Regions from separate parts of the Citrobacter sp. U14242 genome, predicted to be linked through region 1. Evidence: predicted binding sites of a transcription regulator. Region 1 holds the regulator's gene; each other region holds the start of a gene.

What was found. Region 1 encodes LexA, which represses DNA repair genes until DNA is damaged. Its sites were predicted from a motif close to TNCTGTATGTACATACAGNA; they were not measured.
Region 2: the regulator LexA is predicted to act here: its motif matches at 2,719-2,738, upstream of rmuC (DNA recombination protein RmuC).
Region 3: the regulator LexA is predicted to act here: its motif matches at 4,599-4,618, upstream of uvrB (excinuclease ABC subunit UvrB).

Annotation. Positions count from the first base shown of each region.
Region 1 covers NZ_JBKGLW010000013.1:84,153-91,082, reverse strand. Annotated here, with positions in the region: gene plsB (glycerol-3-phosphate 1-O-acyltransferase PlsB) at 1-1,824, opposite strand, end outside; gene ACLJXE_RS20320 (diacylglycerol kinase) at 1,996-2,364, shown strand; gene lexA (transcriptional repressor LexA) at 2,474-3,082, shown strand; gene dinF (MATE family efflux transporter DinF) at 3,204-4,523, shown strand; gene ACLJXE_RS20305 (CsbD family protein) at 4,660-4,869, shown strand; gene zur (zinc uptake transcriptional repressor Zur) at 4,914-5,432, opposite strand; gene ACLJXE_RS20295 (cupin domain-containing protein) at 5,548-6,036, shown strand; gene dusA (tRNA dihydrouridine(20/20a) synthase DusA) at 6,143-6,930, shown strand, end outside.
Region 2 covers NZ_JBKGLW010000016.1:66,919-73,848, reverse strand. Annotated here, with positions in the region: gene ubiJ (ubiquinone biosynthesis protein UbiJ) at 1-380, opposite strand, end outside; gene ubiE (bifunctional demethylmenaquinone methyltransferase/2-methoxy-6-polyprenyl-1,4-benzoquinol methylase UbiE) at 394-1,149, opposite strand; gene rmuC (DNA recombination protein RmuC) at 1,244-2,656, opposite strand; gene udp (uridine phosphorylase) at 2,815-3,576, opposite strand; gene ACLJXE_RS22090 (dienelactone hydrolase family protein) at 3,842-4,651, shown strand; partial or broken gene ACLJXE_RS22085 (MurR/RpiR family transcriptional regulator) at 4,901-5,119, shown strand; gene ACLJXE_RS22080 (SIS domain-containing protein) at 5,225-5,746, shown strand; gene tkt (transketolase) at 5,776-6,930, opposite strand, start outside.
Region 3 covers NZ_JBKGLW010000008.1:192,554-199,483, forward strand. Annotated here, with positions in the region: gene moaB (molybdenum cofactor biosynthesis protein B) at 1-49, opposite strand, end outside; gene moaA (GTP 3',8-cyclase MoaA) at 69-1,058, opposite strand; molybdenum cofactor riboswitch at 1,046-1,191, opposite strand; gene yvcK (uridine diphosphate-N-acetylglucosamine-binding protein YvcK) at 1,480-2,388, shown strand; gene uvrB (excinuclease ABC subunit UvrB) at 2,504-4,525, opposite strand; gene ACLJXE_RS15045 (ABC transporter ATP-binding protein) at 5,294-6,016, shown strand; gene bioD (dethiobiotin synthase) at 5,982-6,680, opposite strand; gene bioC (malonyl-ACP O-methyltransferase BioC) at 6,673-6,930, opposite strand, start outside.

The DNA.
Region 1 (6,930 bases):
GTAGGTCATCAGTACCGCCTGCTCACGCGGCAGAATGATGATGTCACCGATGGTGTCTTTCTCAACCTCAAACTTGTTCATCTGCAAGGCGTGGTCGATCAGTTCACTGGCGCTTTGTGTGGGAACTGTCGAATCCGCAGCATACGGTACATTGCGTAGCAGGCTCAGGTAGCAATCGAGCTGTTCGGTTAGCTGCTCGCGAGTCAGAGAACGCTGGCGGGAAGCCAGTAACGCGGTACAGCACAGGTTCATGGCGTTTGCTGCGCCCGCGTTGTTAATGCGTACCATCAGATCGGCAGCAATGTTATTCACTGTCGGCGTCAGCCAGGCCGGGCGAATAGACTCGATAGGATCGATAGATTCGCGCCACTCCGGCACATGCTGATTCAGGTAGGTCATCAATGGCATCGGTTCGCCAAAGTTAACGTAGCCCTGACCCAGATTACGTAGCTTGCTCAAACCGCGTAGCATTTGCGGCAGACTCTCTTTCTCTTTAGTCGCGCCACGCAGCTCTTTTGCGTAAGTCCCCACTTCCATCACGTGCTCGTAGCCGATGTAGATAGGCACCAGTGTAATGGGACGCGTACCGCCGCGCAGCATCGCCTGGATGGTCATCGACAGCGTGCCGGTTTTCGGGTCAAGCAGACGGCCGGTACGTGAGCGACCACCTTCGACAAAGTATTCAACCGAGTAACCACGGCTGAACAGCTCGCCCAGGTATTCGCGGAATACGGTGGAATAGAGCTTATTGCCTTTAAACGTACGACGAATAAAGAATGCGCCCAGACGGCGGAAAATCGGACCAGCCGGCCAGAAGTTCAGGTTGATCCCTGCAGCGATGTGCGGTGGAACCAGCCCCTGATGGTACAGAACATACGACAGCAGCATGTAGTCCATATGGCTGCGGTGGCACGGCACATAGACGATTTCATGCCCGTCGTGCGCCAGTTGGCGTACGCGCTCGGCATTGTGAACGTTAATTCCCTGGTACAGTCGGTTCCAGGTAAAGCCCAGGATACGGTCTGTCAGGCGGATCATCTCATAGGAGAAATTCGCGGCAATCTCTTCCATCAATGCGATAGCGTTTTGCTGCGCTTTTTCATGGGAGATTTTTTTGCTGCGAGCTTCATCTTCCACCGCGCGCGCGATGGCTTTTGAGGCCAGCAGTTTATTAAACAGATCCTGGCGGGCAGGGAGGCGAGGGCCAACCGCGGCTAAGCGCTGGCGGGCAAAGTGCATACGCGCGACGCGTGCCAGTTTCTGTGCGATGGTTTTATCTGTGCCGTGTTCGTCTGCCATGCGGCGCAGGGAGACGGAAGGTGAGAAGCGGACAAAACTGTCGCGTCCCAGCCAGGAGACGGCAAAGAATTTCTGTACGCCATTCAGCATGCGAAGTGGCGGATTGACCTCGCCTTTCTCGCGCCCTGGCGCACGGCCAAACATCACCGATACCGGCACCATCTGCACATCCAAATCGGGGTTGCTGCGATGCAGATCGAGATAGTTATGGAACAGCTTGATGGACTCTTCTTTTGGCGTGTAATAGGTGAATACACGCGGGCCGCCGTGTATAAACACGTAGCGCGGCAGCAAAGTCCCGTCTATCTCCAGCGGTTCCAGGGGATCGGGGAGGTCGTGCACCAGACATTGGGCACGCAGTGTCAGCAAGTCAGCTTTTGAGTTGTACGGTAAGACGTACATAATGGGACGAGAGGTATCGAGTCCCAATTCCGGGGCGGGTTCCGCCGGGATAGACTTGCTTTTTACCAGGATGCTTAATGGTAAATTCAGTAATTTGTAGTAAATTCGTGGCCAGCCGGACATAAACGATGTAAAGCCTCTGGTTAATAATGCAAATGCGCTGCAAGGATATCAGAAAGTTTAGTGAATTTCTGTGGTATCCCGTCATACTTCGCGCAGCTTTGCTTATGCCCTGAAACAAACAGGGTAACGATACAATGATACTAACGCTAATAATGTAAAAAGGTTCTTTTGATGGCCAATAATACCACTGGATTCACTCGGATTATCAAAGCAGCAGGCTATTCCTGGAAAGGTTTCCGTGCCGCATGGATCAATGAGGCGGCATTCCGTCAGGAAAGCGTTGCCGTACTGTTGGGGGTAGCAATTGCCTGCTGGCTGGACGTTGACGCGATTACCCGCGTACTGCTGATTGGTTCGGTGATGCTGGTGATGATCGTTGAAATTCTGAACAGCGCCATTGAGGCGGTCGTCGACCGGATTGGTTCTGAGTATCATGAGCTTTCTGGCCGGGCGAAAGATATGGGATCGGCTGCGGTATTGCTTTCTATTTTTGTCGCGCTGATCACCTGGGGCATCCTGTTGTGGTCGCATTTGCGATAAAGATTCCACAACTTCATAAATCTCCTGTTTTTTGTGCAGTTTGCGGTTCCAAATTCGCCTTTAGCTGTATATACTCACAGCATAACTGTATATACACCCAGGGGGCGGAATGAAAGCGTTAACGGCCAGGCAGCAAGAGGTGTTTGATCTCATTAGAGATCACATCAGCCAGACAGGTATGCCACCGACGCGTGCGGAGATCGCGCAGCGTTTGGGGTTCCGTTCCCCAAACGCGGCTGAAGAACACCTGAAAGCGCTGGCACGTAAAGGTGTGCTGGAAATCGTTTCTGGCGCATCGCGTGGTATTCGCCTGCTGCAGGAAGAAGAGGAAGGTTTACCGCTTGTTGGTCGTGTCGCGGCCGGTGAGCCCCTTCTGGCACAGCAGCACATTGAAGGTCATTACCAGGTTGACCCATCACTGTTCAAACCGAACGCCGATTTTCTGCTGCGCGTCAGCGGCATGTCGATGAAAGATATCGGGATTATGGATGGCGATTTACTGGCTGTGCATAAAACGCAGGACGTGCGCAATGGCCAGGTTGTTGTTGCCCGTATTGATGATGAAGTCACGGTTAAGCGCCTGAAAAAGCAGGGCAATAAGGTTGAGCTTCTGCCAGAAAACAGCGAGTTCAAACCGATCATCGTTGACCTGCGTGAACAAAGCTTCACTATTGAAGGGTTGGCTGTCGGCGTGATTCGTAACGGTGAATGGCTGTAATGATCTGCTGATTTCCTGTAGGCCGGAAAAGGCGTTTATATCGCTCTCCGGCAAGTTGCCCGATGACGTTACGCTTGTCGGGCCTACAAAAACGCGTTAATTCCTTTTCAGGCTCCTTTCCATGCCTTTCTTTACCTCCTCTGATAAAGCACTTTGGCACCTTGCCTTACCGATGATTTTCTCCAACATCACTGTCCCACTGCTGGGGCTGGTGGATACGGCGGTGATTGGTCATCTGGATAGCCCGGTCTACCTTGGTGGCGTTGCCGTTGGCGCAACAGCGACCAGTTTTCTCTTTATGTTACTGCTGTTTTTACGCATGAGTACCACCGGTCTGACAGCTCAGGCGTTCGGCGCGAAAAATCCGCAGGCACTGGCACGAGCGCTGGTTCAGCCGCTGATGCTGGCGTTGGGTGCCGGATTGCTTATCGCACTGTTTCGTACACCGGTTATCAGCCTGGCGTTGCATATCGTGGGAGGTAGTGAAGCGGTGCTGGAGCAGGCCAGACGTTTCCTTGAAATCCGTTGGCTCAGCGCGCCCGCCTCACTGGCCAATCTGGTGCTGCTTGGCTGGCTGCTTGGCGTCCAGTATGCACGCGCGCCAGTGATCCTGCTGATTGTTGGCAATGTGCTTAACATCGCGCTCGATTTGTGGCTGGTGATGGGCCTGCATATGAACGTGCAGGGCGCGGCGTTGGCGACGGTGATTGCTGAATATGTCACGTTACTGATCGGCCTGATGATGGTACGCAACGTTCTGCATTTGCGTGGGGTTTCGCTGGCGATGTTGAAGCTTGCGTGGCGCGGCAACTTCCGCCGTTTACTGGCGCTTAACCGTGACATCATGCTGCGTTCGCTGCTGTTACAACTCTGCTTTGGTGCTATCACGGTACTCGGGGCTCGCCTCGGTAGCGATGTCATTGCTGTCAATGCCGTTCTGATGACCCTGCTGACGTTCACCGCTTACGCGCTGGATGGATTTGCCTATGCCGTGGAAGCACATTCTGGTCAGGCTTATGGCGCGCGGGATGGCAGCCAGTTGCTGGATGTCTGGCGGGCGGCTTGCCGGCAGTCGGGTATCGTGGCAATCCTGTTTTCCCTGGTCTATGCCCTGTTCGGCGAGCAGATCATTGCGCTATTGACCTCATTGCCGCAGATCCAACTTCTGGCCGATCGCTATCTCATCTGGCAGGTGATTTTACCGCTGGTGGGCGTCTGGTGTTATCTGCTGGACGGGATGTTTATTGGCGCAACGCGTGCCGCGGAAATGCGTAACAGCATGGCCGTTGCGGCCGCGGGTTTCGCGTTAACGCTACTGGCTTTACCGCTACTGGGAAACCACGGCTTGTGGCTGGCGTTAACCGTTTTTCTCGCGTTGCGAGGTCTTTCACTGGCCTTCATCTGGCGACGTCACTGGCGTAAGGGCACCTGGTTTGCCTGATGCCTATGGTTAAAAATTCTGAATAGTAAATAAAACCCAGAATCCCTGACTACACTTATTATCACGCCCGGCAAAAACAGCATGTATCCGGGCGCAGCACTCTCGCTATTCACAACCTAACGATGAGGACTTGATGATGAATAAAGACGAAGTCAGCGGTAACTGGAAACAGTTCAAAGGTAAAGTGAAAGAGCAATGGGGCAAACTGACCGATGATGATATGACGGTCATTGAAGGTAAACGCGACCAGTTGGTAGGTAAAGTCCAGGAACGATACGGGTACGCGAAAGATCAGGCGGAGAAAGAAGTTAAAGATTGGGAAAAACGCAACGATTACCGCTGGTAATTAACCCCTCCCTCCTGAGAGTACAAGGATGTACGCTCTTTTATTTACCGCCCTACTTTCTTCTTCACCTGAATGGTATGGTCATGCTGGCAATCACCAGGATGGCGGCATGATTCAACTTCCACACATGCCGGACACAGGCCGTGGGCTTCAATCACGTTATGGCGCAGAGCAAATCCCATTTTAGCTGCCAGCGTATGCATAATATCTTCCACGCCTTCCGCACACTCTTCTTTTACCACACCACAGCGGTCACAAATAAACATTGCCGAGCTATGGGTTGGCTGATCGAACAGATGACAGAGCACATAGCTGTTGGTGGACTCCACTTTGTGCACAAAGCCTTGTTCAAGCAGAAAATCAAGCGCACGATACACTGTCGGGGGTTTGGCCTGAGGCTCGGTTTCCCGCAGCAGATCAAGCAGATCATAGGCGCTGATCGCACCTTCCTGCAGGCTCATCAGGCGCAGCACTTCGAGGCGTTGTGGCGTTAGTCGCACGTTACGTTGCACACAGAGTTTTTCAGCTTGAGCCAATAACTCCTGCGTGGTGGTTTTGTCCATTTGGCGCCTCGATTTGTGTGGAAGGTTAATCCCTTACTTTATCATGTTCTGCTTAAAACGCCGAGATCCACCGCTGTGTGCTATACCTGACGCATCGCAACACTGGAAAATTACCATGAAAAAACCCGATTGTATTCGCCACTGGCGTGAAGTTGAGGGGGCTGATGACTCCACCTATCCAGGCAGCGATGAGCTTTTTTCTATTGGCGCGCCGCTGGCCCGCAGGTTGGGGTTAGGGCGATTAGGCATTCACCACGAACGTCTGCCGCCGGGACGTCGTACTTCTTATCCACACGCTGAAAGCGATGAAGAAGAGTTTATCTACGTGCTGGAAGGCTACCCGGAAGCCTGGATAAATGGTTACTTATGGAAGCTGGAACCCGGCGATAGCGTCGGTTTTCCGGCAGGAACCGGCGTGTGCCACACTTTTATCAACAACACCAGTGACGAGGTGCGGCTGCTGGTCGTCGGTGAGGCGAACAAGAAGCATAACCGCATCTACTATCCGCTCAATCCGGTCTATGCGGTCACGCGTGAGGATCGCTGGGTTGACCATCCGCCACAGTTTTTTGGTCCACACGACGGAAAACCCGGGCGGAAATGACGATCTACGCGGACGAAGAGCGCTATCCACGATGATGTGGCTCACTATCGCAACGGTCTATGCTATAGTAGCGCCCCTTTTTTAACCGGATGCTTGAATATTCGCCATGCTGCCTGAATCTCAGTCTACCGCTTTTCCCGCTCATCGTTTTTCTATCGCGCCGATGCTTGACTGGACGGACAGACACTGCCGTTACTTTTTGCGCCTGCTGTCCCGCCAGACGTTGCTCTATACGGAGATGGTGACCACCGGGGCAATCATTCATGGCAAAGGCGACTATCTGGCGTATAGCGACGAAGAGCATCCGATAGCCTTACAGCTGGGCGGAAGCGACCCGGCGGCACTGGCCCAGTGCGCAAAGCTGGCTGAGGCACGAGGCTATGACGAGATTAACCTCAACGTCGGCTGCCCTTCCGATCGCGTACAAAACGGGATGTTTGGCGCTTGCCTGATGGGGAATGCGCAACTGGTCGCCGATTGCGTGAAAGCGATGCGTGATGTGGTGTCGATTCCGGTGACGGTCAAAACGCGTATCGGTATCGATGATCAGGACAGCTACGAATTCCTGTGTGACTTCATCAATACGGTTTCCGGTAAAGGTGAATGTGAGATGTTTATCATCCACGCCCGCAAGGCCTGGTTGTCCGGGCTAAGCCCGAAAGAAAACCGTGAGATCCCGCCGCTGGATTATGACCGTGTTTATCAGTTGAAGCGTGATTTTCCGCACCTGACGATGTCGATAAACGGTGGAATTAAATCACTGGAAGAAGCAAAGACGCATCTGCAATATATGGACGGCGTAATGGTGGGCCGGGAAGCCTATCAAAACCCGGGTATTCTGGCATCGGTCGACCGTGAAATTTTTGCTGCGTCCACTCCGGATGCTGACCCTGT
Region 2 (6,930 bases), on a different contig from region 1:
GTATAAGGTGCTAATAGCTCTGCAGGGTCAAATTCCGCCAGGTCAGCCAGAGCCACAAAGTTCTGCACCACCTGAATATCGCCCTGCACTTCCAGTTCGCCACTACGAATAAGCGTTGTGAGCTGCTGCCGGTCACGTAATTTAGGTAACACGCTGGCATGTGTGATCACAGTGCAATCGGCTTCGCCTTCCCATGCCCCCAGCACATCGACCTGGCGCTCACTGAACACCAGGACTAACGGCGTAGAAAATCCTTTGAGATCAACACGCAGTACCTTGCTCTGCAAACGCGTTCGGGCTGATTTTAGCGCAGGAGAACGATACAGAAAGGTGTTGAGCAGATTTTCAACGCCAGCGGTAACTAAGGGTTTTAAAGGCATCCCCGGTCTCCTGTCAGAACTTGTAACCACGATGCAGCGCAACAACACCTGCCGTCAGGTTGTAGTAATCAACACTTTCAAACCCGGCATCTTGCATCATTGCTTTTAACGTGTCCTGATCGGGATGCATACGGATGGACTCAGCCAAATAGCGGTAGCTATCTGCGTCGCTCGCAACCATCGAACCAATACGTGGCAAGATATGGAAAGAGTACGCGTCATACGCTTTGCTCAGCGGTTCGATGATCGGTTTGGAGAATTCCAGCACCAGTAAGCGCCCACCAGGTTTCAACACACGATACATCGAGCGTAGCGCTTTCTCTTTATCCGTAACGTTACGCAGGCCGAAAGAAATGGTGATGCAATCAAAGGTATTGTCAGGGAACGGCAGTGCTTCAGCATTTGCCTGGACATATTCAACGTTACCAATCACGCCAATATTGCGCAGCTTTTCGCGACCCATTTTGAGCATTGAGTCATTGATATCTGCCAGAATAACCTTACCGGTTTCACCAACCATGCGAGAAAATTTTGCTGTCAGATCGCCCGTGCCGCCCGCTAAATCCAGAACGGTTTGTCCACGACGCACGCCACTACAGTCAATGGTGAAGCGCTTCCACAAACGATGAATGCCAAATGACATTAAGTCATTCATAACGTCATATTTAGACGCCACAGAATGAAAAACGTGGGCCACCATGTCAGCTTTCTGCTCTTTAGCGACGGTCTGAAAGCCAAAGTGCGTCGTTTCTTGTGAATTATCCACCATCTCAGTGCCTGCTCATCCAAAAAATGTTCGAGAAGTGTAACAGATTGGGCCCATTTGCCCTACCCTTCTGCCGGGTTCAACTACCCCAAATGGGCTAGCTCGATTGCTGATTTACCGCCGCGTTATCGGCGTATGTCTCTTCTTGTTGCGCCTCGGAAACCGAGCGCAAACGGTACTCTTCATCCTGGCTCATGGCATGTTCAGCCAACTCAGGATTAATCTCACGCTTAATTTCCACGCCTAAGCCGCGGAAGGCTTCCGCCTGTGATAAGACATTTCCACGCCCCGAAGAGAGCTTCTTCATTGCCTGTCGGTAGTTATCCTGGGCTTTATCCAGGCTTTGGCCGATTGCCGACATATCATCCACAAACAGGCGCATCTTGTCATAAAGTTTACTGGCCCGATCCGCAATTTGTTGCGCGTTGCGGCTTTGATGCTCATAGCGCCACAGGTTAGCGATAGTACGTAATGCCACCAACAGCGTGGTAGGACTCACCAGCATAATGTTATTTCTGAGCGCTTCGGTAATCAGTTCGGGCTGTCTGTCCAGCGCCAGCAGGAAAGCAGGCTCAACGGGGATAAACATCAGCACATAGTCCAGTGTACGCAGCCCTGGAAGCTGTTGATAATCTTTACGACCCAGCAGACGAATATGATTTCGCACGGAGGCGATATGCTCCTGCAGCGCCCCCTCCCGGGTGTATTCATCTTCTGCATTAAAATAGCGCTCATAGGCAACCAGCGTCATTTTAGCGTCAATCACCACATCTTTACCCTGCGGTAGCCGGACAATAACGTCCGGTTGCATCCGTGAGCGCGCATCATTCTCGATGCTAACCTGGGTTTCGTATTCATAGCCTTCCCGCAGGCCGGAAGCCTCCAGTACCCGCGTAAGTACTACCTCTCCCCAGTTTCCCTGTGTTTTGTTATCACCTTTCAATGCCCGCGTCAGGTTAACCGCTTCCTGTGCCATCTGCGCATTCAACTGCTGGAGATTACGAATTTCGTGTGCCAGGGTATGGCGCTCCTGAGCCTCTTTACCAAAGCTATCCTGCACCTGACGGCGAAAACCGTCCAGTTGTTCACGCAATGGCGTAAGCAGGCTGTTAAGGCTTTGGCGATTTTGCTCATCTACCCGACGGTTACTGTGCTCGAAAATGCGGTTCGCCAGATTCTCAAACTGTTCACTCAGGCGCTGTTCACTGTTGATCATCTGGCGAATTTTATCTTCTGCATGCTGTTGCGTTGCTTCCAGACGGGTGGTGACTTCCCGGAGATCGGCCTCCAGTGAGGTATTGATACTCTGCAGGCTGCGGAGTTCGTTATTCAGCAACTCGCATTCGTCGCGCCAGTGGGCTTCCTGCGAGAGCTGTTGCCGGGCTGCACTGAGAGCAATATCCAGTTCTCGTCGCTCTTCGATGAGGTCTGCGCGGATCTGATCGGCGCGCGCTTTTGTCGCCAGCCAGCCCACCAGCAGCCCTGCAGCTAATGCCAGCACGGCACTCATCAAAATTGAAATATCCACAACGCCCCCTTACAGCAACGACTTACCCGCACAAAATAGAATTGTGCTGTATAAACGTCCAGTTTAAAAGGAATTTCCTGCGAGGTACTACGCAAAATAAAAAGGCCGAACACGTCGGCCTTTTAACAAAGAAGGGAGAATTACAGTAAACGACGTGCGGCTTCTACCACGATTTTCACCGCGTGGCTTTCCGTTTGCTTCATCGTTTCTGCATTCGGGATCTCTTGCTGAGTACGGTTGACGATAACACCTGCAACCATACCGGCACGCAGACCCTGGCTTGCGCACATGGTCAGCAGCGTCGCAGATTCCATTTCATAGTTCATGACACCCATCGACTGCCACTCTTCCATCGAGCCTTTGAAACGGCTCACTACGCGACCAGAGAAGGTGTCATAACGCTCCTGGCCTGGGTAGAAGGTGTCTGAAGACGCAGTAACGCCTACGTGGGTGGTCGCACCGATAGATTTCGCCGCTTCCACCAATGCGGTGGTGCATTCGAAATCGGCAACTGCCGGGAACTCCATCGGTGCAAAATGCAGACTCGCCCCGTCCAGACGGACAGACGCGGTGGTAACCAGCACGTCGCCAACGTTGATATGCGGCTGGATAGCGCCGGTCGTACCGATACGCAGGAAGGTACGAATGCCCAGTTGCGCCAGTTCTTCTACGGCAATAGACGTCGACGGGCCGCCGATACCGGTAGAGCAGACGATCACTGCTTTACCATCCAGCTCAGCACGCCAGGTAGTGAACTCGCGATGAGATGCCAGCTTAACCGGCTTGTCCATCAGCGCGGCGATCTTTTCCACACGCTCCGGGTCGCCAGGGACGATAGCGAGCTGGGCCCCTTGTAAATCGTTCTTAGTGAGGCCGAGATGAAAAACATCAGACTTAGACATAAAAACTCCTCTGTGAATCGGTTTTGTCAGAAGAAGCAAAAACACACTTTACCGAAGGCATAAACATCTTTTCGTGACAGTCGTCACTATGAAGGAAATCAATTGCATCGAATTACCGTAAAATAGTGACTCATATCACATTAATAGCGCAATGTAAGGACGCCTTGCACAAAAGATAGACTGTTTGAGGCAATGTGGTTCGTTGCATGTGTCTATAGTTAACAATGCGCTATTTTGCACAATATTTAAGGGTACGGAGAATACCATGACAACACGACAATCTGGTTTTGCACCTGCTGTATCCCCACCGGCGTCCACGACGGTTCACACTCCGGATAACGCGATTATCGCTGGAGTGACATCAATACCCTCACAAGGCGATGATATGCCTGCGTATTACGCACGACCACAACAGACCGATGGCCCGCTGCCCGTCGTCATTGTCGTGCAGGAAATTTTTGGTATTCATGAGCACATTCGTGATGTTTGCCGTCGACTGGCGCTGGAAGGTTATCTGGCTATCGCACCCGAACTCTATTTTCGCGAGGGCGATCCCAGTGATTTTGCCGATATCCCGACGCTTCTAAGCGGCCTGGTGGCGAAAGTCCCGGACTCACAGGTTCTTGCCGATCTGGATCATGTTGCCAGTTGGGCCTCCCGCAACGGCGGCGATGTGCATAAATTAATGATGACGGGTTTTTGCTGGGGTGGACGTATTACCTGGCTGTATGCCGCACACAATCCACAGCTAAAAGCGGCGGTGGCGTGGTATGGCAAACTGGTCGGCGACAAAACGTTAAACTCCCCCAAACATCCCGTCGATATCGCCACCGATCTGAACGCCCCCGTTTTGGGGCTCTATGGCGCTCAGGACACCAGTATTTCGCAGGACAGCGTGGAAACCATGCGTCAGGCATTACGCGCCGCAAATGCCAAAGCGGAAATTGTGGTGTATCCCGACGCGGGCCATGCCTTTAACGCCGATTATCGTCCAAGCTACCACGAAGAATCCGCAAAAGACGGCTGGCAGAGAATGCTGGAGTGGTTCGCGCAATATAATGGAAAGAGAACATAATATTTTCACTGTCTTTATTCAGACGGCGCACTTCCAAGAAGAGAACATTGCATTCTGCAATGTTCTCTTCAGTGTTAAAAAAACTCAATCACGACATTATAATTATTACCTTAAAGAGACATTCCTATTTATTATTAACTGGTTTGGTTAAGGTTGAACACCCTGCTCGTTTTTACGACAAGACGCCCTATTCACCTGTCTGTTTTATGTTATAATCAGCGTTTTCTTTCGAGATAAAAATCATTAAACATGAATAACATAACCGTAAAAAGTCTGATTCAAAGCCATTACCCTACGCTTCATCAGGCGGAAAAAAAAGTCGCGGATTATATTCTGAATAATGCTCATGAAGTAGTGAACTATAGCGTCACTGAATTATCAGAAAAAAGTCATGCCAGTGAAGCCACTATTGTGCGGACCTGTAAAAAATTAGGTTACCAGGGATATTATCATTTAAAAATAGCATTGGCGAAGGAAGTGATAAATCCCGATCAAAGTTATCCCGAAAATACCGACTTCACTGATATATCATCTTTGGCAACTTTCTTATTAAAAAAACAAGCCGAAGATTTAATGCAATCAACGCAATTTTTTAACTCTGATGTTCTTGAGTCAATTCTCGATTTAATTGCCCATTGCGATACGCTCTTTTTCTTCGCGGCCGGGAACTCAAACCCACTGGCCGTTTATAGCGCCTATAAGTTTAGCCAGCTTGGCCTGAAAACCGTGGTTCACGTCAGCCCGGAGATGCAAATCAACGCCGCCTGGTCGATGGGGAAACGCGATCTGGCTATCGGTATTTCTAACTCAGGCAGTACCAATCTCATGGTTGATATCTTTAAAGTGGTGAAAGAGCGCGGGGCAAAATCTGTCTGCATCACCAACTACATTAAATCGCCGTTATCAAAACTCTCCACACATCAACTCAATACCGCGGTCAGCGATAAAATCTTCTTTGAAGCCTTCGACTCCACCCGCGTTCCGGCAATGGGCGTCATCGATATGCTGGTGCTGCTGTTTATGTACAAAAACAAATCGCATTACGAGAAATATCGCACGCGCGAAGAGTTCCTCGGCTCCCGGTTTAAGGGGTAAAAAGTCGCCCTTTCACCCCTTGTTCAGGTTTAGCTGTTCAGCAAATCACGCGCCTGCGCCAGAACGTTTTCTGGCGTAAAGCCGAAGTGTTTAAACAACACATTGGCAGGAGCGGACTCACCAAAGCTCGTCATGCCGATCACTTTACCGTCCAGGCCCACGTAGCGTTCCCAGAATCCGGCAATACTCGCTTCTACCGCCAGGCGCTTACGCACGGCTTTCGGCAAAACAGATTCTTTGTATGCCGCATCCTGATTGTCGAAACGTTCGGTACACGGCATGGACACCACACGAACTTTACGCCCCTCTTCCGTTAACACTTTCGCCGCGCTGACCGCTAACTCAATTTCCGAACCGGCAGAGATCAGGATCATCTCCGGCTGGCCATCGCAATCGCTCAGCACATAGCCACCACGCGCGATCTCTGTTAACTGTGCGGCGGTGCGTGGCTGTTGCGCCAGCGGTTGGCGTGTTAACACCAGCGAGGTCGGGCCGTCTTTACGCTCAATTGCCTGCTGCCAGGCCACCGCCACTTCCACCTGATCGCAACCACGCCAGGTTTCCATATTCGGCGTCAGGCGCAGCGAAGCCAGTTGCTCTACGGGCTGGTGCGTTGGGCCATCTTCACCCAGACCAATGGTATCGTGTGTATACACAAACACTGATCGAATCTTCATCAGCGCCGCCATGCGCAGAGCGTTACGCGCATATTCCATAAACATCAGGAACGTGCCGCCGTAAGGGATAAATCCGCCATGCAGCGCCAGGCCGTTCATGATTGCCGACATGCCAAATTCACGCACGCCATAGGAGATGTAATTCCCCGCCGGGTTCTCTGCGGTGAAATCGACGGATTTCTGATGGCGCGTCAGGTTAGACGGTGATAAATCCGCCGAGCCGCCCATCAGTTCCGGCAGCATATCCGCGAAGTGATTAAGGCATTTCTGGCTGACCTGACGGGTCGCCAGCGCTGCCGGATGGGATTGCAGATCGTGGACATACTTCTGCATGTTTTCCGCCCAATCAGCCGGCAAATCACCTTTCATGCGACGAGTAAATTCCGCCGCCAGTTCCGGCCACTGCTTCGCGTAGTCAGCAAACAACGCATCCCATTCTTGCTGAACCTGCGCACCTTTTTCCGTTGCATCCCATGCAGCATAAATTTCACCAGGAATTTCGAATGG
Region 3 (6,930 bases), on a different contig from region 1:
TAAGAATAGCAATGCGTGTCGGGATAAATTCAGCGCTTACCTGACTCATGAGAAACTCCTTTTAGCGATCAGCCGCCAATGTAAGATAAGTTTTGCGTAATACCGGTATTATTCTGATGCAGGAAATGGGTCTGCTTTTTCTCCAGCAACGCGGCAGAGATACGTTCTTCAAGCGCAGACTGCTGGGCGTCGTCTGTCAGCAAATCACGCAAGTTCACCCCGCCTTCACCAAATAAACACAGATGAAGTTTGCCGACGGATGAAACACGCAGGCGATTGCAGGTGGCGCAGAAGTCTTTCTCATAAGGCATGATAAGACCAATTTCACCGGCATAATCAGGATGACAGAAAACCTGAGCCGGACCGTCGCTGCGCTGGCGTAACTGGTGGATCCAGCCGCGCTTAAGCAGTTCATCGCGCAGTACCTGCCCGGAGATATGGTGTTTGCGAAAGAGAGAGCTGCCCTCACCCGTTTCCATCAGTTCAATAAAACGTAGCTGAATCGGCCGCGGTTGAACCCAGGCCAGGAAGGTATCCAGTTGATGATGGTTTACATCGCGCATCAACACGGTGTTGACTTTCACTTTTTCAAAACCGGCATCGAAGGCGGCGTCAATCCCCGCCATCACCTGCTGAAACTTATCCTGCCCGGTAATAGCGTGAAACTGACGTGCATCGAGACTGTCGACGCTGACGTTGAGTGCCGTCAGCCCGGCATCGCGCCATGCAGCAGCATCGCGCGCCAGACGATAACCATTGGTGGTTACCGCAATCTGACGGATAGCGTCGTTTTCACGTACAGCAGCAATAATGTCGGTAAAATCGCGACGCAGTGACGGTTCGCCACCTGTCAGACGCACCTTTTCCGTTCCCAGACTGGCGAACGCACGTGTGACGCGGCGAATTTCATCAACGGTCAGAAAGCCGTTATTAGTCACGCCACCAGGCTTATAGCCATCTGGCAGACAGTAGGTGCAACGAAAGTTACACACATCGGTAATCGACAAACGCAAGTAGTAAAACTTACGCGCGAATGCATCGGTAAGTTGAGAGCCCATGTACACCTTTCCAAATACGGGAGGCGAAGTCATTTCTTCCTGCGCCCTGGTGACAATCGTATTCACGTATCGTCACGGCCAAAGCACCGTATCATTTGACCCAGGTGCAGAGGCTAGAGTGTTTATACTCGTCATGCTTTGAGTACATTGTGGTTATGCCGATACTAGCGTGTAAATGACACTTTTGCCATGTACACTTTCGCTGTATAAACATATATATAGCGACATGATCGTGCAATTTCGCTACAGAATAAGCAAAAACCATGGTTTTGCATTGATATACATCATCTTGCTATCAGGTGGATGTCGTCAGAAAGTGGTAGATCGCAGAAAATTATTTTCTGCGATGACGACTGGATAATTGCTGAAAATACGCTATTTACGTTATTGTAACGCCGATCAATTGATATCAGGAATAACTATGCGCACTCGTACGCTGGCAGATCTGGATCGCGTTGTCGCTCTCGGCGGAGGGCATGGATTAGGACGCGTTCTGTCGTCACTTTCCTCTTTAGGCTCACGCCTGACGGGCATCGTCACGACCACCGATAACGGTGGTTCCACAGGGCGAATTCGCCGTTCAGAAGGCGGTATTGCCTGGGGAGACATGCGGAACTGCCTCAACCAGTTAATTACCCAACCCAGCGTCGCATCGGCGATGTTTGAGTACCGTTTTGGCGGTAATGGCGAGCTTTCCGGCCATAACCTCGGAAATCTGATGTTAAAGGCGCTCGATCACCTCAGCGTGCGGCCTCTGGAAGCCATCAATTTAATTCGCAGCCTGCTAAAAGTTGATGCGCATTTAATTCCCATGTCAGAACTGCCGGTGGACCTGATGGCGCTGGACGATCAGGGACATGAAGTGTATGGCGAAGTAAATATCGACCAGCTCACTACCCTGCCACAAGAATTAATGCTCTCACCTAAAGTTCCCGCTACGCGAGAGGCAATTGAAACCATCGCAGAAGCGGATCTGATCCTGATAGGACCGGGGAGTTTTTATACCAGCCTGATGCCGCTACTGCTGCTTGACGAACTGGCGCAGGCCTTGCGTCGTACGCCGGCTCCAATGGTTTATATCGGCAATCTGGGACGTGAACTCAGCCTGCCTGCCGCCAGCCTGACGCTTGCCGATAAGCTGGCTATCATTGAGCAATATGTTGGTAAGAAGGTGATTGATGCGGTGATTGTAGGGCCAAAAGTCGATGTTTCGGCCGTGACCGACCGCATTGTGATTCAGGATGAACTGGAAGCCAGCGATATCCCCTATCGTCATGACCGTCAGTTGCTGCATAGCGCGCTGGAGAAAGCGGTGCAGGCGTTAGGTTGAACGTATTTGCCTGATGCGCTGCGCTTATCAGGCATACAAAACGCTCTGCGGCACCAAACACAGCCTGGTGCGCTTATAGGCCGGATAAGGGATTCATCCCGCATCCGGAACACGCTTACGATGCCGCGATAAACAACTCACGCAACTGATGCAACTGGTCACGGATCTGGGCGGCCTCTTCGAACTCAAGGTTCTGCGCATGCTGCATCATCTGACCTTCTAACTCGTGAATCTTCTGCTGCAGCGCTTTCGGCGTCATATCCAGCTCAACAACCTCGGATTTCGCCCCGGCACGCGACTTCCCTTTGCCTTTCGCTTTGGTCTTCGCAATATTCTGACCCAACGCCAGAATATCAACGACTTTCTTGTTCAGCCCCTGTGGCGTAATACCGTGCTCTTCGTTATACAGTTGCTGCTTCTCGCGACGACGTTCGGTCTCACCAATGGCCTTCGCCATCGATGCGGTAATTTTATCGCCGTAGAGAATCGCTTTACCGTTGATGTTACGTGCCGCTCGACCGATGGTCTGGATAAGCGATCGTTCCGAACGCAGGAACCCTTCTTTGTCCGCATCCAGAATCGCCACCAGAGAGACCTCTGGCATGTCCAGGCCTTCTCGTAACAGGTTGATACCCACCAGCACGTCAAACTCGCCCAGGCGCAAATCACGAATGATTTCCATGCGTTCCACGGTATCAATGTCGGAGTGCAAATAGCGCACCCGCTCGCCGTGTTCTTCGAGATATTCGGTGAGGTCCTCCGCCATCCGTTTCGTGAGTGTCGTCACCAGCACGCGTTCGTTAATCGCCGCGCGAGTGCGGATCTCAGACAGCAGGTCATCAACCTGCGTCGCGACCGGACGAACTTCAATTACCGGATCCAGCAGCCCGGTTGGTCGCACCACCTGATCGACCACGTCATCACCGGATTTCTCCAGCTCATAATTGCCCGGTGTCGCTGAAACATAAATGGTTTGCGGTGCCAGCGCCTCGAACTCTTCAAACTTCAGCGGACGGTTATCCAGCGCCGACGGCAGACGGAATCCATATTCAACCAGCGTCTCTTTTCGTGCCCGGTCGCCGCGGTACATCCCACCAATTTGCGGAATCGTTACGTGGGATTCATCCACCACCAACAGACCATCGGCAGGCAGGTAATCAAACAGCGTCGGCGGCGGCTCGCCCGGACCGCGTCCGGACAGATAGCGTGAATAGTTTTCAATACCCGAGCAGTAACCCAGCTCGTTCATCATTTCCAGATCGAACTGCGTACGCTGGCTTAAACGCTGTTCTTCCACCAGCTTGTTGTTCGCCAGCAGGATTTTGCGGCGGTCCGCCAGCTCAACTTTAATTTCTTCCATTGCCTGCACAATACGTTCGCGCGGCGTCACGTAGTGGGTTTTCGGGTAAATGGTGAAGCGCGAAATAGTGGATTCAACCTGCCCGGTTAGCGGGTCGAACAGCGACAAGCGCTCAACTTCTTCATCAAACAACTCGACGCGCAGTGCAATATCGTCAGATTCGGCTGGAAAGATGTCGATCACCTCACCACGCACGCGGAACGTCCCGCGCTGGAATGCCTGATCGTTACGCGTGTATTGCAGCTCAGCAAGCCGACGCAGGATCGCGCGCTGGTCGATAATCATCCCCACCGTCAGGTGCAACATCATCTTCAGATACAGATCCGGATCGCCCAGACCATAGATCGCGGAAACCGAGGCCACCACCACCACATCCCGCCGTTCAAGCAGAGCTTTGGTCGCCGACAAACGCATCTGTTCAATGTGTTCGTTTACCGACGCATCTTTCTCGATAAACGTATCAGAGCTCGGGACATAAGCTTCCGGCTGATAATAGTCGTAGTAGGAGACGAAATATTCCACTGCGTTATCCGGGAAAAACTCTTTCATCTCGCCATACAACTGGGCTGCGAGGGTCTTGTTAGGGGCCAGCACCATAGTCGGACGCTGTAAGTCCGCAATCACATTGGCGATAGTGAATGTCTTCCCCGACCCCGTCACCCCGAGCAGCGTCTGATGCGCCAGACCATCCTCCAGCCCTTCTTCCAGGCGACGAATCGCCTCAGGCTGATCGCCAGAGGGTTTAAAAGCGGAATTCAGTTTGAACGGTTTACTCATGGGCAGTTACCTGAAGCAATGGGCGGGCAGGTGTGTAATTTTACTCGCAGCAGTATATTTTGCCAGTAAAATATACTGGATGAAAAAACAGTAACGCGCCAGATTATTTCTGTTACGCCATCAGAAAGCCCGTCATAGCAGGCTAAAATTTTGGCACTGGCGAGATAAAACACCAGTAAAAATGTGTTATCCCCAAACCAATGACTTTTTTAACATTTGTCAAGACGGCAGATGAAAGTTTTATGGCAACGCATGACGCTTCTGCGACAGCCATTGCTTTTATCTAACATTCTGAATTTCAATAACTATTCTCTCGAGCCGTCTTTCGCATCAATTTAGTCGCAGGCCGCGTCTTCTCTCGCTTACATTGTGTTTTCTAACTCTAATACACAAGGTTATCCACAGGAATAGTGGATAACTGCCTCCAGCCCGTGCTGACTGCCGCCTGGCAAAAACACCGACTTGCTCTTTTCGGGTGGGATAAAAAACAATTATCGCCATTTTTTTATATTTATCAGCTAACGCAGCCCTGGACGCAGCCGAGATCTTGCTCGCATTTTCACCATTTACCTGCCTGCACCATCCCGACGCGACCAGGCACTGGCAATGTGCACAAAATCAAGTCAGGTCGTTAAAAGCCAGACATCGCTGCCGGTAGATCACGCTATCCCGCTGTTTTTCGTGTAGTTCCCTTTTCTGGCAAGAGATTTGCAATTTTCTTCTGCTCCCCGGCCTGTCGGGCGGATAACATCATGATGGAGAAAACCTATGTTGAGTCTTCGTGCGGTGAATCACTATTACGGTAACCAGCACACGCTATGGGATGTGGATCTCGACCTGCAACCCGGCAAGTGTACCGGTGTGCTGGGACTTCCGGGGATGGGGAAAACAACGCTTGCCAATTGCATCATCGGCAATTTGCCGATTGAAAGCGGTACGATGGTCTGGTATCAGGCTGGGGCACCACCGTGCGATCTGCGGCCAATGGCAATGGTCAACCGTATCGCCCTGGGTATTCGCTATGTCTCACAAGAACGGCGTATTTTTTCGCAGTTGACCGTCGAGGAAAACCTGCATATTGCGCGTAAAGCGATCGGGGAAAACGCGGCGATGACCGGCAGCGATATATACCGCCTCTTCCCACAGTTGTACAGTCTGCGTCAGACCAAAGGGGGGGTCTTATCAGAGGATGATCAGCACCAGCTCGCGCTCGCCAGCGCACTGGTTACACGCCCACGCCTGCTGATCCTCGATGAGCCTACGCGAGGCACGGGCCAGGCGTATGTTCACAAATTGGGCAATCTGATCGTGCGCCTGAGCCAGGAGTTGGGTATCGCCATTATGCTCGCAGAACAAAGCCTGCCGTTTATTCGTCGGGTCGCGGATTGCTATTGCCTGTTACATCGCGGACGCAATGTGGCCCAGGGACAACTGGCGCAGCTCAACGACCCGTTTCTTAACGACTGGATGGCACCAGAGGCAAAACGCTAAGGTCGAGATAGTGACCTGTCGTTGCGCGTTCTGGCTCGTCTTCCAGCCAGGGAATTTCCCCCAGCAGCTGGGCCGGAATCGCGCGCTTCAGCGTTGCCATATATTCAGCATGGCGTTTCCCTGGTGGAGCCACATCATTGGCAACCCACCCCGCCAGCGTCACCCCCGCCTGTTGTACCGCTTGCGCAGTCAGAATGGCATGGTTGATACAGCCAAGCTTGACGCCAACCACCAGAATCACCGGAAGTTGTTCTGTTTGTACCCAGTCAGAAAAACTCAGCGTGGGTGAAAGCGGCGTAAACCAGCCGCCAGCGCCTTCCACCAGCACCCAGTCGGCTTGCATTTGCAGTGCCTGTAAACCAGCAGACATCACTGAAGCCAGAATCGGTCGCCCTTCATCAGCGCTGATGATATGCGGTGACGTGGGTTCGGCAAAGGTATAGGGATTGATTGCCGCATAGTCCAGTGCCAGCGTGCTGTTACGTTGCAACGCCAGGGCATCGCTGTTACGCAAACCGTCCACCGTCATTTCACTGCCCGACGCAACCGGCTTATAGCCAATGGTCCGATAGCCCAGTTTCCCAGCAGCCTGCAGCAGCGCACAGCTGGCGATGGTTTTACCGACTTCGGTGTCGGTCCCGGTGACAAAATACGTTTTAGTCACGTTGAATCACTCCCAAAAAAAGATGATACGTCAGCGGGTATTTCCCCTGCTGCTGGGGCCAGGCTAACTGAAGCTGGTGCAGCTGTGAGCGAGTCAGCACGCGCTGCTCGCGTCCATCATGGAGATGCGTCGCACCGATCCCTTTGAGCGAGCGCATGGCGCTCAATGCGTCGTCAAACCACAGTGTCACCGTATGAAGCTGATACTCGACGTCCCAGCCATGCAGAGCCTTTTCAAGTTGCTCCACGGG